4 regions of the Halomonas sp. CKK8 genome follow, and region 1 is predicted to be linked to each of the others. Evidence: predicted binding sites of a transcription regulator. Region 1 holds the regulator's gene; each other region holds the start of a gene.
The links. Region 1 encodes sigma-54, which starts transcription at its own class of promoters, with help from an activator protein. Its sites were predicted from a motif close to TGGCACNNNNNTTGCTNT; they were not measured.
Positions count from the first base shown of each region.

Region 2: the regulator sigma-54 is predicted to act here: its motif matches at 2,101-2,118, upstream of P8934_RS18360 (ANTAR domain-containing protein).
Region 3: the regulator sigma-54 is predicted to act here: its motif matches at 2,388-2,405, upstream of urtA (urea ABC transporter substrate-binding protein).
Region 4: the regulator sigma-54 is predicted to act here: its motif matches at 2,179-2,196, upstream of P8934_RS00395 (P-II family nitrogen regulator).

Region 1 covers NZ_CP121193.1:1,330,168-1,333,778, forward strand. Annotated here, with positions in the region: gene rapZ (RNase adapter RapZ) at 1-31, opposite strand, end outside; gene ptsN (PTS IIA-like nitrogen regulatory protein PtsN) at 82-567, opposite strand; gene raiA (ribosome-associated translation inhibitor RaiA) at 574-882, opposite strand; gene P8934_RS06270 (RNA polymerase factor sigma-54) at 1,053-2,477, opposite strand; gene lptB (LPS export ABC transporter ATP-binding protein) at 2,620-3,345, opposite strand; gene lptA (lipopolysaccharide transport periplasmic protein LptA) at 3,345-3,611, opposite strand, start outside.
Region 2 covers NZ_CP121193.1:3,898,026-3,901,636, reverse strand. Annotated here, with positions in the region: gene P8934_RS18370 (FAD-dependent oxidoreductase) at 1-189, opposite strand, end outside; gene P8934_RS18365 (CmpA/NrtA family ABC transporter substrate-binding protein) at 424-1,467, opposite strand; gene P8934_RS18360 (ANTAR domain-containing protein) at 1,464-2,063, opposite strand; gene P8934_RS18355 (nitrate reductase) at 2,472-3,611, shown strand, end outside.
Region 3 covers NZ_CP121193.1:2,250,389-2,253,999, reverse strand. Annotated here, with positions in the region: gene P8934_RS10830 (tripartite tricarboxylate transporter substrate-binding protein) at 1-179, shown strand, start outside; gene P8934_RS10825 (tripartite tricarboxylate transporter TctB family protein) at 179-631, shown strand; gene P8934_RS10820 (tripartite tricarboxylate transporter permease) at 631-2,157, shown strand; gene urtA (urea ABC transporter substrate-binding protein) at 2,480-3,611, shown strand, end outside.
Region 4 covers NZ_CP121193.1:80,076-83,686, forward strand. Annotated here, with positions in the region: gene glnK (P-II family nitrogen regulator) at 1-334, opposite strand, end outside; gene P8934_RS00390 (ammonium transporter) at 488-1,738, opposite strand; gene P8934_RS00395 (P-II family nitrogen regulator) at 1,779-2,117, opposite strand; gene P8934_RS00400 (accessory factor UbiK family protein) at 2,409-2,750, shown strand; gene P8934_RS00405 (YifB family Mg chelatase-like AAA ATPase) at 2,825-3,611, shown strand, end outside.

The DNA of each region.
Region 1 (3,611 bases):
CTGAACGGCCACTGATGATCACAAGCTGCATGCGGGTCTCCTGGTCATGGGGGTGGCCGGGCAGGCCCGAGGCGGGAGGGGTCAGCCTCCCTGGCTGCCGGCCGGGGCCTGTCGTCGGATCGCCTCCGTGAGGCGCTCATGGAGTTCGCGCTGGCTGCTGCTGTGGCGCAGACGGGCACGGGTGTCGGCATCGTTCATCACGCCGGCCACCTGGCCGAGCAGGGCGAGGTGGGCCTCGTCGGCCTCCTCCGGGACCAGCAGCACGAAGACCAGGTCGACCGGCTCGCCGTCGATGGCGTCGAAGTCCACTGGCTCGGCCAGCTTGAGGAAGCCGGCGATGGGCGCCTTGCAGTGGGGGTTGCGGGCATGGGGGATGGCGACCCCGTTGCCGATACCGGTACTGCCCAGCCGCTCGCGCCCGATCAGCCGGCTGAAGACCTCCTGGCTGTCGAGGCTGGGGGTGTTCTGGGCAATGAAGGTGCTGAAGAACTCTAGCACCCGTTTCTTGCTCCCCCCGGGCACATCGAAGAGGGTGCGCTCGGGGGGCAGGATGGCGTCCAGTGTCATGACGGATCAGCGGGCGCCGGCGCCCTGGGCGCGGGCCTGGGCCTTTTCCTTGTGCTTGACCAGCTGGCGGTCGAGCTTGTCGGCCAGGGCATCGATGGCGGCATACATGTCATTTTCCATGGCCTCGGCATGGAGGTCGGCACCGGCAGCATGCAGGGTACAGGCCGCCTGCTGGCGCTCCTTCTCCACGGAGAGGGTGACCTGCACGTTGGTGATGTTGTCGTAGTGGCGCTCGACGCGGGTGAGCTTCTCTTGCACATAGTCACGCAGGGCGTCGGTCAGTTCCACATGATGGCCGGTGATATTGACTTGCATGACACGCTCCTTGCTCTTTCGGGTTATGGGTCGATTGTAACCCTTTTTGCTGCCCTGCATACCCCCTCGGTCGAGGGGATTCGAGGGGCGCATGACCGGCGTCATTTCAACTGCTTGCGTCCACGAGGGAGGAGGAAGTCCGGCGGCTGCGGGAGCGCCAGCGGCAGGCGTCAACGCAGCCGCTTGCGCTCGCTGGAGGAGGGGATGCCCATCGCCTCGCGGTACTTCGCGACCGTGCGCCGCGCGACGCTGATGCCGGCCTCCTCGAGCAGGGTGACCAGCCGGCTGTCGGAGAGCGGCTTGCGTGCTGGCTCGTCCTGGATCAGCTTGCGGATGCGCGCCCGGATGGCAGTGCTGGAGTGGGCATCCCCCTCGCCGCTGCCGCCCCCCACCTGGCTGGAGAAGAAGTACTTGAGCTCGAACATCCCGCGCGGGGTGTGGATGAACTTCTGGGTGGTGACCCGCGAGATGGTCGATTCGTGCATCTCCACCACCTGGGCGATGTCGGCCAGGATCAGCGGTTTCATCGCCTCCTCGCCGTGCTCCAGGAAGTCGAGCTGGCGCACCATGATCTCCCGGCCCACGCGCAGCAGGGTGTCGTTGCGGCTGGAGAGGCTCTTCATCAGCCAGCGAGCCTCCTGCAGGTGGTCCTTGAGGAACTGGTTGTCCTCGCTCTTGTCGGCCCGTCGGATCAGGGCGGCATAGTCGGGCTGGATCCGCAGCCGCGGCATGGCCTCCGGGTTCAGCTCCACCTGCCAGCCATCGCGGGTATGGCGGGCGATCAGGTCGGGGATGACATAGGCGCCATCGCTGTCGGTGAAGCCGCTGCCGGGTCGGGGGTCCAGGGAGCGTACCAGCGCGATCACCGTGTCCAGGGCGTCATCGTCGAGCCCCAGCCGGCGCTTGAGCAGGCGGCGGTCGTCGCCGGCGAGCGCCTCGAGGAACTGGCGGACCAGGCGGCGCGCCTGGGGCAGCAGCGGGGTGTCATCGGGCAGGGTGGCCAGCTGCAGCATCAGGCACTCGCGCAGGTCGCGGGCGAAGACCCCCGTGGGCTCGAACTGCTGCAGGCGCAGCAGCACCTGCTCGACCTCGCGGGTCTTGAGACCTTCGAGCCCCTGGGCCCTCAAGCCGTCACGGATCTCCTCCAGGGGTTGGGTCAGGTAGCCGTCGCCGTTGACGCCATCGATCAGGCTCTCGGCGATGCGCAGCTGGCGCTCGTCCAGGTCGGTCATGGCGAGCTGCCAGGCCAGGTGGCCCTGGAGGCTCTGGCCCGTGGCCTGGCGCTCGAAGTCCGGCCCCTCGCCGCTGCCGCCGGCGGGCGCGGTACCCAGGTCCTGGTAGGTGTCGGACCAGTCGCTGTCGGTGCTGAGCTGGTCGGGTATCTCGCTGGCCCACTCCTCGTCGGGGGCCTCGCTCACCGCCTGCTCGCCGAAGTCGTCCTCGACCTCGAGCATCGGGTTGGATTCCAGCGCCTGCTGGATCTCCTGGCGCAGATCCAGGGTCGAGAGCTGCAGCAGGGCGATGGCCTGCTGCAGCTGCGGGGTCATGGTCAGCTGGGTGCCGACGCGCAGTTGCAGGGACGCCTTCATGGCCATGAGACGAATGCCCTCGACTTGCCGAAAACCCCAACCCTAGCCGCTGGCCAGGGGGCATGCAAGCGCAAAATCTGCAACAATCGTGCCATGCGCAATCTTCATGCCGTCGCGGAATAACGACAGACATATCAGATGATTGCGGTCAGAGGCGGAAGTCCTCGCCGAGGTAGACCTCGCGGACCCGCTGGTCGGCGAGGATCGCCTCGGCATTGCCCTCGGCGATGATGCGCCCGTCACCGACGATGTAGGCGGTGTCGCAGATGTCGAGGGTCTCGCGGACATTGTGGTCGGTGATCAGCACCCCGATGTCACGGGCCTTGAGCTGGCGGATGATGCCCTTGATCTCGCCCACCGAGATGGGGTCGACCCCGGCGAAGGGTTCGTCGAGCAGGATGAAGGCGGGTTCCGTGGCCAGGGCCCTGGCAATCTCGACCCGGCGGCGTTCGCCCCCGGAGAGGCTCATGCCGAGGTTGTCGCGGATATGCGTCACGTGGAAGTCCTCGAGCAGCTGCTCGAGCCGGGCCCGGCGCCCGGCGCGGTCGAGGTCCCGGCGGGTCTCGAGGATCGCCATGATGTTGTCGGCGACCGACAGCTTGCGAAAGATCGAGGCCTCCTGGGGCAGGTAGCCGATGCCGGCCCGTGCCCGCTCGTGCATGGCCGCCGTGGAGAGGTCGAGGTCGTCGATACGGACTTCCCCGGCGTCGGCCCGCACCAGCCCGACGATCATGTAGAACGAGGTGGTCTTGCCAGCGCCGTTGGGACCGAGCAGCCCGACGATCCGGCCCTGCTCGATGGAGAGGCTGATGTCCTGCACCACCCGGCGGCGCTTGTAGCTCTTGGCCAGGTGGAGGGCGCTCAGGGTCTTCATCACTGGCCGTCCTGCTGCTCGGGTTCCAGGGTCATGCGCACGCGCTGGCGCTCCTCGACGCCCTCGGCGTCGGCGCGGGCCTGGACCACGCGACGGTCGAGGAAGTACTCCAGATAGCCGCCGTCGAAGGTGTCGCCGCCCTGGTGCAGCTCGGCGCGGTCGATCAGCTCGATGCGGCGCTCGGCGACGTGGTAGACGATGGTGCGTCCCCAACCGCGCACCAGCGGCTCGTCCGGGGCGGGCTTCTGCTCGATATAGGCGCGCTC
Region 2 (3,611 bases), 1.4 Mb from region 1:
GCGCTCCATCTCGCCGGCCAGCCAGGGCGAGAGCAGGATGCGGTTGTAGGCGGGGGTGGCCTCGTCGCCGATCACGGTGATCCGCGCCGGTCGGCCCGGTCGCTTGAGCAGGGCCTCGACCAGCCGGTGGCCGGCCATGCCGTTGCCGATGATCACCAGGTGTTCGGTCTCGTGCGGGGCTGGGTGCATGATCAGGCACCTCCGAGGTGACAAAAAAGAAGACGCCTCGGTGCTGCCCCGGCATCGGGGAGCACTGAGACGTCTTCGTCAGGAGGGGCGATCACCGTTGATCGCCGTTGTTACTCATCAACTAACAAGAACCCGGCCAGAAGGCCGGGTTCGTGATATTACTTCAAGTATTTCAACAAGGTGGAGGTCTCTGCGTGAGGGGCAATATCACCGTGCGCGGACCCTGGCTGCCCTTCACTGGTGCAGGGCAGCATCGAAATGCACGGGGGCGTGGCACTCGTGCAGGGTGCGGATATCGAGCGAGCGGCCCTTGTCGAGCAGCTGGCGTTGCAACGCCTCGGCGATCCGACCCATGGCCTCGACGTCGGGCCGCAGCAGGTCGCCACCGTAGAGGCGCTGGCATATGGGGGCCTGCCCCGCGGGCAGGCTATCGAGGTGGCTGACCGAGCGATCCAGGTAGGGCGGCAGCGCCAGCCAGTCACGGGCCTGGCGACGGTGTTCCGGCGTCTCGGCGAGCCACTCGCTGGCGCTTTTCAGCGCGCGCAGCAGCGCCCCGAGCGTGGCCGGGTAGCGTCGTGCCCAGGAGCGGGTCACGCCCAGCACCTTCTCGGGGTGGTCGGGCCACAGCTGGGCGCCGCTGGCCACCAGTCGGCCGACCCCCTCATGCTCGGCGAGGCTGCCCCAGGGTTCGCCGACGCAGAAGCCGTCGATCTGCCCCTCGCGCAGGGCGGCGACCATGCGCGGCGGCGGCAGGGCGATCAGGTCGACGTCGCGTCCGGCGGCGAGCCCGCCCAGGGCCAGCCATTCGCGCAGCAGGAAATGCTGGCAGGAGAAGGGGTAGACCATGGCCAGGCGGGGCCGCGCTGCGTCCGGATGGCGGGCCCGCCACTCGCCCAGGGCGCGGGCGCTTTCGGCCGGATCGTCGCCCAGCGCCGCTCCGCTCTGCTCGCACAGCCGCGAGGAGAGCACGAGGGCGTTGCCGTTATGGCTGAGGGTGGCGGGTGCCAGGGTGTCACAGGGGGCACGCTCCATGCCCAGGCTCATGGCGAGCGGCAAGGGCGCGAGCATGTGAGCACCGTCGAGCAGGCCGGCCGCGACCTTGTCGCGCAGCGTCGACCAGGCGTTCTCCCGTGACAGCGTGACCTCCAGGCCCTGCTCGGCAAAGAAGCCCTGCTCCCGGGCCACGATCAGCAGCACCGCATCGACCAGCGGGATGAAGCCGAGCGTCAGGTGCGCGAGTTCCGGTGTCGCGGCAGACGACATGGTGGTGTCCCTCATGGCAATGACCCCTTGTCCAGGTGCTCGAGGATATCGATGACGCTCTCGGCCACCTTGGCGATGCGCTGGCCGCGGTCCATGGCGATCTTGCGCAGCATGCGGTAGGCCTGCTCCTCGTCGCAGTCCTGGTGCTTCATCAAGAGCCCCTTGGCGCGCTCGATGCGCTTGCGGTCGGTGAGCTGGTTGCGGACCTTGTCGAGCTCCTGGCGCATCGATTGAAAGGCGTCGAAGCGGGCGATGGCGACCTCGATGATCGCCTTGACCCGGCCGGGGACCAGGCCGTCGACCACGTAGGCGCTGACGCCGGACGTGAGCGCCGCCTGCATGGTGTCGGGGTCGTGCTGGTCGGCGAAGAACACCACCGGACGGGGGTTCTCGCGGTTGAGCAGCGCCATGCTGTCGAGGGTGTCGCGGTCGGGCGATTCCATGTCGATGATCACCACGTCGGGTTGGTGGCGGGCGACCATCTCGTTGAGGCTGGCCGGGCCTTGTAGCCGACAGGCCACTTCGTGACCCTCCTGGGCCAGGGCCTCCTCGACCATGGCGGCGCGCACGAGTTCGTCGTCGACCAGCAGGATCTTCAGGGGTGGGGGCATGGTGACATCGCTCGTCGTTTGGCGTCTGGCCCAGCTGTAAGCAAGATGCATTCCAGGTTCGCCTTTTGCCGGTAGTGAGCGGCCTTGGCGGTGCGGCGACACCACCGGGTCGCCTCATGCTGCACTGCAGTGGTGCGGGCGCTTGCCTGGATGCGTCGCGACTGGTGCAGGCGGGCCGCTCATGACGCGCCGCGAGCGTCCCGTCGGGCAGGGCAACCGGTCAGGATGGCGAGGGTTTTCGTCGCCTGGCACATGGCTTGCTTGAGATAGAGCCAACAACCCGGGGTGCCCAGGCGGTCATCCCCGCGGCAGACGGCAACGACGCCCACCTGCGCCTTCCCTTCCGGGACGACGCGGTGGGCGTCGTCGTTTGCCCGCTCATTTCCGGCTAGCCTCGAGGAGGTCGACATGCAACAGGCCCGAACCACCTGCCCCTACTGTGGCGTCGGCTGTGGCGTTCTGGCCCAGCTGGACGACGAGCAGATGATCCACGTGGAGGGAGACGGCCAGCACCCGGCTAACTACGGTCGCCTGTGCGTCAAGGGCTCGGCGCTGCACGAGACGCTGGGGGAGCACGGCCGCTTGACCCGGCCTCGTGTCGACGGCACCGAGGTCGACTGGACCACCGCGCTGGACAGCGTGGCCACTCGCCTGGCGGCCATCCGCGAGTCGCGGGGGGCGGCGGCGATCGGCGCCTATCTCTCCGGGCAGCTGCTCACCGAGGACTACTACGTCGCCAACAAGCTGTTCAAGGGCTTCGTCGGCACGCCGCATCTCGACACCAACTCGCGGCTGTGCATGGCCTCGGCGGTGGCCGCCCACAAGCGCGCTTTCGGCGCCGACGCCGTGCCGTGCTGCTACGAGGACCTGGAAGAGGCCGAACTGGTGGTGCTGGTGGGTTCCAACCTGGCCTGGAACCACCCGGTGCTCTACCAGCGCCTCAAGGCCGCCAAGACCCGCAACCCGCTGCTGCGCGTGGTGGTGATCGACCCCCGCGTCACCGACAGCTGCGAGATCGCCGACCTCTACCTGGGCCTGGCACCGGGGAGCGATGGCCGGCTGTTCACCGGTCTGCTGGCCCGCATGGCCGACACCGGCAGGCTCGACCGGGTCTACATTGACCGCCACACCGCCGGCCTCGAGGAGGCGCTGGCCGCGGCTCGGGAGGAGGACGCCAGTGTGGAGGCAATCGCCGCCGACTGTGATCTCGACCCGGAGCGGCTGGAGACCTTCTACTACTGGTTCACTACCCAGTTGCATGTGGTGACGCTCTTCTCCCAGGGCATCAACCAGTCCTCCAGCGGCACCGACAAGGGCAACGCCATCATCAACTGCCACCTGGCGGGCGGCAAGATCGGGCTGCCAGGCGCCGGGCCCTTCTCGATCACCGGCCAACCCAACGCCATGGGGGGCCGCGAGGTGGGCGGGCTGGCCAACCAGCTCGCCGCCCACATGGACTACGACACGCCGGGTGCCATCGACCGTGTCACGCGCTTCTGGACCACGCCGGGCCTGGTGCCGACCCTCCCCCAAGGGCCCGGCCACAAG
Region 3 (3,611 bases), 920 kb from region 1:
CCAAGCAGTACTGGATCGACGCCATGGACACCATCTACGAAAGCGAGGAGTGGAAGAACGTCATGCAGCAGAACGGCCTGATGCCCTTCCACATGAGCGCGGGTGAGTTCGAGACCTTCGTCAAGGACCAGATCGACGACATCGAACAGCTCTCCAAGGACATCGGGTTGATTCAGTGATGGTCTCCAACGATCGCATCTTCGGGATACTGATGATTGTCCTGGCCGTCGCGTACGGCTGGGGCACCACTCAGTTCAATGAACCCTTCGGCGGGGCCGAGGCTGTCGGCCCCGAAACCTTCCCACGCCTGCTGGCGGTCGTGCTGGCCCTTTCCAGCCTCTACATGATCGTGCGCCCCGATCCCGATAATGCCTGGCCCTGGAGTCGCACCGGCGTCGAGCTGATCGTCGCGGTGGTGGTGCTGATCCTGTACGCCGCGCTACTGCAACCGCTCGGCTTCATCATTAGCACGACCCTGGCCGTGGGCACCTTGTGTTGGCGCATGGGTAGCACGCCGGTCCGGGCCTTCATCACCGGTGCGGCATCCGGCGTGGTGGTGTTCCTGGTGTTCAACTTCGCTCTCGACCTGTCGTTGCCGCTGGGTCTGCTCTCGTTCCTGGAGGTGAGCTGATGGAAACCCTTGGCTTCTTGATCGATGGGTTTGGCGTCGCTCTGGCGCCGCACAACCTGATGTTTGCGCTAATCGGGGCCTTTCTGGGCACCCTGATCGGCGCCTTGCCGGGGCTCGGCCCGGCCAACGGCGTGGCGATTCTGATTCCGCTGGCCTTCACCCTCGGGCTCGCCCCGGAAACCGCGATGATCATGCTGACCTCGGTCTATGCCGGGGCCATGTATGGCGGGCGGATCTCCTCGATCCTGCTCAATATCCCCGGTGACGAGCCGGCGATGATGACCTGCCTGGATGGCTATCCCATGGCCCAGCAGGGCAAGGCCTCCGAGGCGCTGGCGATCTCCGCCGTGGCCTCCTTTATCGGTAGCCTGGTCGCCACCATCGGGCTGATCCTGCTGGCGCCCTTGCTCGCCGACTTCGCGCTGACCTTCGGGCCGGCCGAGTATTTCGCGCTCTTCCTGCTGGCCTTCGCCACCCTGGGCGGGATTACCGGCAAGAACCCCATGAAGACCGTCGTTGCGGCGGCCATCGGCTTGATGATCGCCACGGTGGGCATCGACAACACCGGGGTGCAGCGCTATACCTTCGGCACCCTGGAACTCTACGAGGGCGTGGACTTCATTATCACCATCGTCGGCCTGTTCGCCATCTCCGAACTGCTGTTCTTCATCGAGGAGAAGGCCGGGGGTGGCAAGGAGAAGATGGCGGTCAACAAGCTCACCCTGAAATGGGCCGACATCCGCAACATCCTGCCGTCAAGCCTGCGGGGCGGGGTGCTGGGCTTCATCGCCGGGGTGCTCCCGGGTGCGGGGGCGTCGCTGGGCAGCTTCATTGGCTACACCCTGGAAAAGAAGGTCGTGGGCAAGAAGGGCTATTTCGGTCAGGGTGACCCGCGCGGTGTGGCGGGACCCGAGGCCGGCAACAACGGTGCCTCCAGCGGGGCCCTGGTGCCCATGCTGACGCTGGGCGTGCCGGGCAGCGGCACCACCGCGGTGCTGCTGGCGCTGTTGATCTCGCTCAACATCACCCCTGGGCCGCTGATGTTCACCCAGAATGCCGACATCGTCTGGGGCGTGATCGCGGCGCTGCTGATCGGCAACTTCCTGCTGCTGATCCTGAACATCCCGCTGGTGGGTATCTTCGTCAAGCTGCTGTCGGTGCCGCCGATGTACCTGCTGCCGGTGGTGACGATGATCGCCTTCGTGGGCATCTACTCGATCAGCAACACCACCTTCGATCTCTACTTCATGGTGGCCTTCGGCGTGGCGGGGTACATCTTCCGCAAGCTGGAGATCCCGCTGGTGCCGATCATCCTCGGCCTGCTGCTGGGCCCGGAGATGGAGAAGAACCTGCGCCACGCCATGGACATCTCCGACGGGGAGTGGACCATCCTCTGGGACAGCGGCCTGGCCATCGGCCTGTGGGTGTTCGCCGGCCTGGGCCTGATCCTGCCCTATATCGTGGGTCCGATCCTGCGTCGCCGGATGCGGGTCACCACCGGGACGGGCGGTCCCGAGGGCGACTGAACCCTGCTTGCCAATGACTGCCCAGCGGGGGCGCCGGCCGAGCCGGCGCCCCCGTTTCGTGTGGATACGTTCCTGCATCATGACGGTGCGTTGCACCAGAGGCACGGGCGATCCCGGGGCAGGGCGGTGTGCCCCTTGCACCAGGATATGGCCTTGCCATGGGCGTCATGACTCGGAGTCGATAACCCAATTGGCTGAATAAAGGGAGAAAAACCGGCATCGTGCCGATATGGCACATCCCTTGCGACAGCGGTGGGAGACATCCCGCGATGGCCATCCTCGCGGGGCTCGTCGACAACAACATCGAACGCAAGGAGATTCCATGATCCCGTCATCCCTGTACCGTACCCCCCGCTGGCTGGCCGTACCGCTGCTCAGCGCGGCCGTCGCCACACCCGCCCTGGCCCAGGAAGATCCCATCAAGGTGGGCATCCTCCACTCCCTCTCCGGCACCATGGCCATCAGCGAGACAGTGCTCAAGGACACCGTCGAGATGCTGATCGAACAGCAGAATGCCGATGGCGGCCTGCTCGGACGTGAACTCGAGGCCGTGGTGGTGGACCCGGCCTCGGACTGGCCGCTGTTTGCCGAGAAGGCGCGCGAGCTGCTGGCCCAGGAGGAGGTCGACGTCATCTTCGGCAACTGGACCTCGGTATCGCGCAAGTCGGTGCTGCCGGTGGTCGAGGAACTCAACGGGCTGCTCTTCTATCCGGTGCAGTACGAGGGCGAGGAGTCTTCCGAGAATGTCTTCTATACCGGGGCAGCTCCCAACCAGCAGGCGATCCCCGCGGTCGACTACCTGATGAACAACGTCGGCGTGGAACGCTGGGTGCTGGCTGGTACCGATTACGTCTATCCGCGTACTACCAACAAGATTCTCGAGGCCTATCTCAAGTCCTTCGGTGTCGCCGACGCCGACATCATGGTCAATTACACGCCCTTCGGTCACTCCGATTGGCAGAACATCGTCTCCGAGATCAAGGCCTTCGGTAGCGAGGGCAAGAAGACCGCCGTGGTCTCGACGATCAACGGCGACGCCAACGTGCCCTTCTACCGAGAGCTCGGCAACCAGGGCATCGATGCGGCCGATATCCCGGTGGTGGCCTTCTCGGTGGGCGAGCAGGAGCTGACCGGCATCGACACGGCGCCGCTGGTCGGGCATCTGGCGGCCTGGAACTACTTCATGAGCGTCGACACCGATGCCAACTATGACTTCATCGACGCCTGGATCGAATACACCGGCGACGAGATGGCGGTGACCAACGATCCCATGGAGGCCCACTACATCGGCTTCAACATGTGGACCGAGGCAGTGCGCAAGGCCGGCACCACCGAGGTCGACGCGGTCAAGGACGCGATCATCGGTGTCAGCGTACCCAACCTCTCCGGTGGCTATGCGGCGATGATGCCCAACCACCACATCACCAAGCCGGTGCTGATCGGCGAGATCCAGG
Region 4 (3,611 bases), 1.3 Mb from region 1:
CGGCGTCCTTGCCGGTCTCGCCGGTGCGGATGCGGATGACCTGCTCCAGGGCGGTGACGAAGATCTTGCCGTCGCCGATCTTGCCCGTATTAGCGACCTGGGTGATGGCGTCGATCACCTTCTCGGCCATCTCGTCGTCCACGGCCACCTCGAGCTTCACCTTGGGCAGGAAGTCGACCACGTACTCGGCGCCGCGATAGAGCTCGGTGTGGCCCTTCTGGCGCCCGAAGCCCTTGACCTCAGTGACGGTAATGCCCTGGACACCGATCTCGGAGAGCGACTCCCGTACGTCGTCGAGCTTGAACGGCTTGATGATGGCGGTCACCAGTTTCATGGTCTTGATCCTCGTCCTGTCCGTTGGTCGGTGGCGCTGGCCGCCACCCCTGCTGGGTTCATTGTGCCAGAGCATACACCCGGTGCGGGAGGAATAAAAAAGGCCCCCCGAAGGGGGCCCGGTTGAGCGTGCCCGTGCATCCCGGGGCCCGGCTCACTTCTTGGAGGCGCTGAACTCGGGGTAGGCTTCCAGCCCGCATTCGGTCAGGTCGACGCCCTCGTACTCTTCCTCCTCGGTGACCCGGATGCCCATCACGGCCTTGAGGATCAGCCAGACGACCAGGCTGGCCACGAACACCCAGACGAAGATGCCGAGGATGCCGATGATCTGGGGGCCAAAGCCGGCCTCGGCGTTGGTGAAGGGGACCGCCAGCACGCCCCAGATGCCCACCACGCCGTGGGCGGAGATGGCGCCTACCGGGTCATCGAGCTTGAGCTTGTCGAGCACCACGATGGAGGTGACGACCAGCAGGCCACCCACGGCACCGATCAGCACGGCCCCCAGGGCGCTGGGCGACAGCGGGTCGGCGGTGATGGCCACCAGGCCGGCGATGGCACCGTTCAGGGCCATGGTCAGGTCGGCCTTGCGGAACCACAGCTTGGCCAGGACCAGGGCGGCGATCACGCCCCCGGCAGCGGCCGCGTTGGTGTTGACGAACACCTGGGCCACGTTGTTGGCGGAGGCGACGTCGGACATCTTCAGCTCGGAACCGCCGTTGAAGCCAAACCAGCCCATCCACAGGATGAAGGTACCCAGGGTGGCCAGCGGCAGGTTGGCACCGGGAATGGCGTAGATGCTGCCGTCCTTGCCGTACTTGCCCTTGCGCGGACCGAGCACCAGCACGCCGGCCAGGGCCGCGGCGGCACCGGCCAGGTGCACGATGCCGGAACCGGCATAGTCGGAGTAGCCGACCTCGGCCAGCCAGCCGCCACCCCAGGTCCAGTAGCCCGACACCGGGTAGATGAAGCCGGTCATGACTACCGCGAAGGCCAGGAAGGCCCACAGCTTCATGCGCTCGGCCACGGCACCCGAGACGATGGACATGGCGGTGGCCACGAACACCACCTGGAAGAAGAAGTCCGAGCGCATCGAGTAGTAGGGGGCGTCGTCACCGCCGGCCAGTACCGCGTCGACGCCGTTCTCGCTGCCGATCAGTGCGCCCAGGCTCGGCAGGACGCCGCCCGCGCCGCTGGAGTACATCAGGTAGTAGCCCACCAGCAGGTACATGGTGCAGGCGATGGCGAACAGGGCGATGTTCTTGGTCAGGATCTCGGCGGTGTTCTTGGAGCGCACCAGGCCCGCCTCGAGCATCGAGAAGCCGGCCGCCATCCACATCACCAGGACGCCGCAGATCAGGAAGTAGAAGGTATCGAGCGCGTAGCTCAGCTCCGGTAATTCGACCATGAGGGTCTCTCCACGTCAGGAATGGGAAGTGGGGCGTCGGTCAGACGGCATCGGCGCCGCGCTCACCGGTGCGGATGCGGATGACGTCCTCCAGCGGCGTGACGAAGACCTTGCCGTCGCCGATCTTGCCGCTGTTGGCCGCGCTGCAGATGGCATCGAGCACCGTCTCCAGCCGCGAGTCGTCTACCGCGACCTCGACCTTCACCTTGGGCAGGAAGTCGACGACGTACTCTGCACCGCGATAGAGCTCGGTGTGGCCCTTCTGGCGACCGAAGCCCTTGACCTCGGTGACGGTGATGCCCTGGACGCCGTTGTCGGCGAGTGCCTCGCGCACGTCGTCGAGCTTGAATGGCTTGATGATGGCAGTGATCAGCTTCATCCCGGATCTCCCCTGCTGGATGTCGGCGGCGTGATGCCGCGCCATGAGTGGCTGTTCTGCCCAAGCGCAAAGCGTGCCAACTCCCGGAATATGGCTTTGATATCAGCGTGATGAAATGGATGTCGGGGCAGGTGTCCGGCAGGGGGAGGCGCGGTGTCGCCGCGGCTGCCCTGTTGTGGTGCGTTGTCGTGGTGCGCATGCTCCACAAGGGGGCGGCGGTGAAGAATGCGTCGGACGAGGGCCTTGCGTATCCTGTGGGCAGGCATCCCATCACGATTCAGGAGAGACACCATGGTGAGCCATGATCGCATCAGCCGCCTGGCCCAGCAGATCGGCGACCGCCTGCAGGGCGCCTCCCAGGCCCCGGAGGAGGTACAGAAGGGCATCCAGCAGGTGGTGAAGGGCGCCTTCGATCGCCTGGAGCTGGTCTCGCGGGAGGATTTCGACATCCTGATGGACGTCTTGCAGCGCACCCGGGCGCGGGTCGAGGCGCTGGAGACGCAGGTGGCGGCCCTCGAGGCGGCGCTGGACGACAACGCCTCGCGGGAGGCGACGCCGAGCGAGCCGCCCGCCGCGCTGCCGGAGGCACCGAGCCCCGAGGAGGATGCCGGCGCCGGCGAGACCGACCGCTGATCCCCCGGCCGGTGCCGGGCGCATCCCGTCGGGCTGGGCTAGCCTGAGGGCAGACAGGCTGCGAGGGATCGCGCATGACGCTGGCAATCATCCACACCCGGGCCGGCCTCGGCCTCGAGGCGCCCGAGGTGCTTGTCGAGGTGCACCTGGCCAATGGACTGCCCGGCATGACCCTGGTGGGCCTGCCGGAGGCCGCCGTCAAGGAGAGCCGCGAGCGGGTGCGCAGTGCCCTGGTGAACGCCGGCTTCGACTTCCCGTTGCGGCGCATCACTCTCAACCTGGCGCCCGCCGACCTGCCCAAGGAGGGGGGCCGCTTCGACCTGCCCATCGCCCTGGGCCTGCTGGTGGCCTCCGGCCAGGTGCCGGCCGAGGCCCTGGCGGGCGTCGAGTGCGCGGGCGAGCTGGCCCTGGATGGCCGCCTGCGCCCGGTGTCCGGCGTCCTGCCGCTGGCCATGGCGACACACCGCGCTGGCCGGCGCCTGATCGTGCCGCGGGCCAACGCCGACGAGGCGGCCCTGGCCGGCGACCTCGAGGTACTGCCGGCGGATCACCTGCTGGAGGTGGTGGCCCACCTGCTGGGCCAGTCGCCCATCTCGCCCCACCGCGCCCCGACTGCCGTGCTGGCCCCCGAGGCGGGCCCTGACCTGGCGGAGGTGCGTGGCCAGCACCAGGCCCGTCGCGCCCTGGAAGTGGCCGCCGCCGGCGGGCATAACCTGCTGTTCGCCGGCCCGCCCGGGACCGGCAAGACCATGCTGGCCAGCCGCCTTCCGGGGATCCTGCCGCCGCTCTCCGAGGAGGAGGCCCTCGAGGTGGCGGCCATCCGCTCGGTCAGCGGGCTGTCGCATGCCGAGCAGTGGGGCG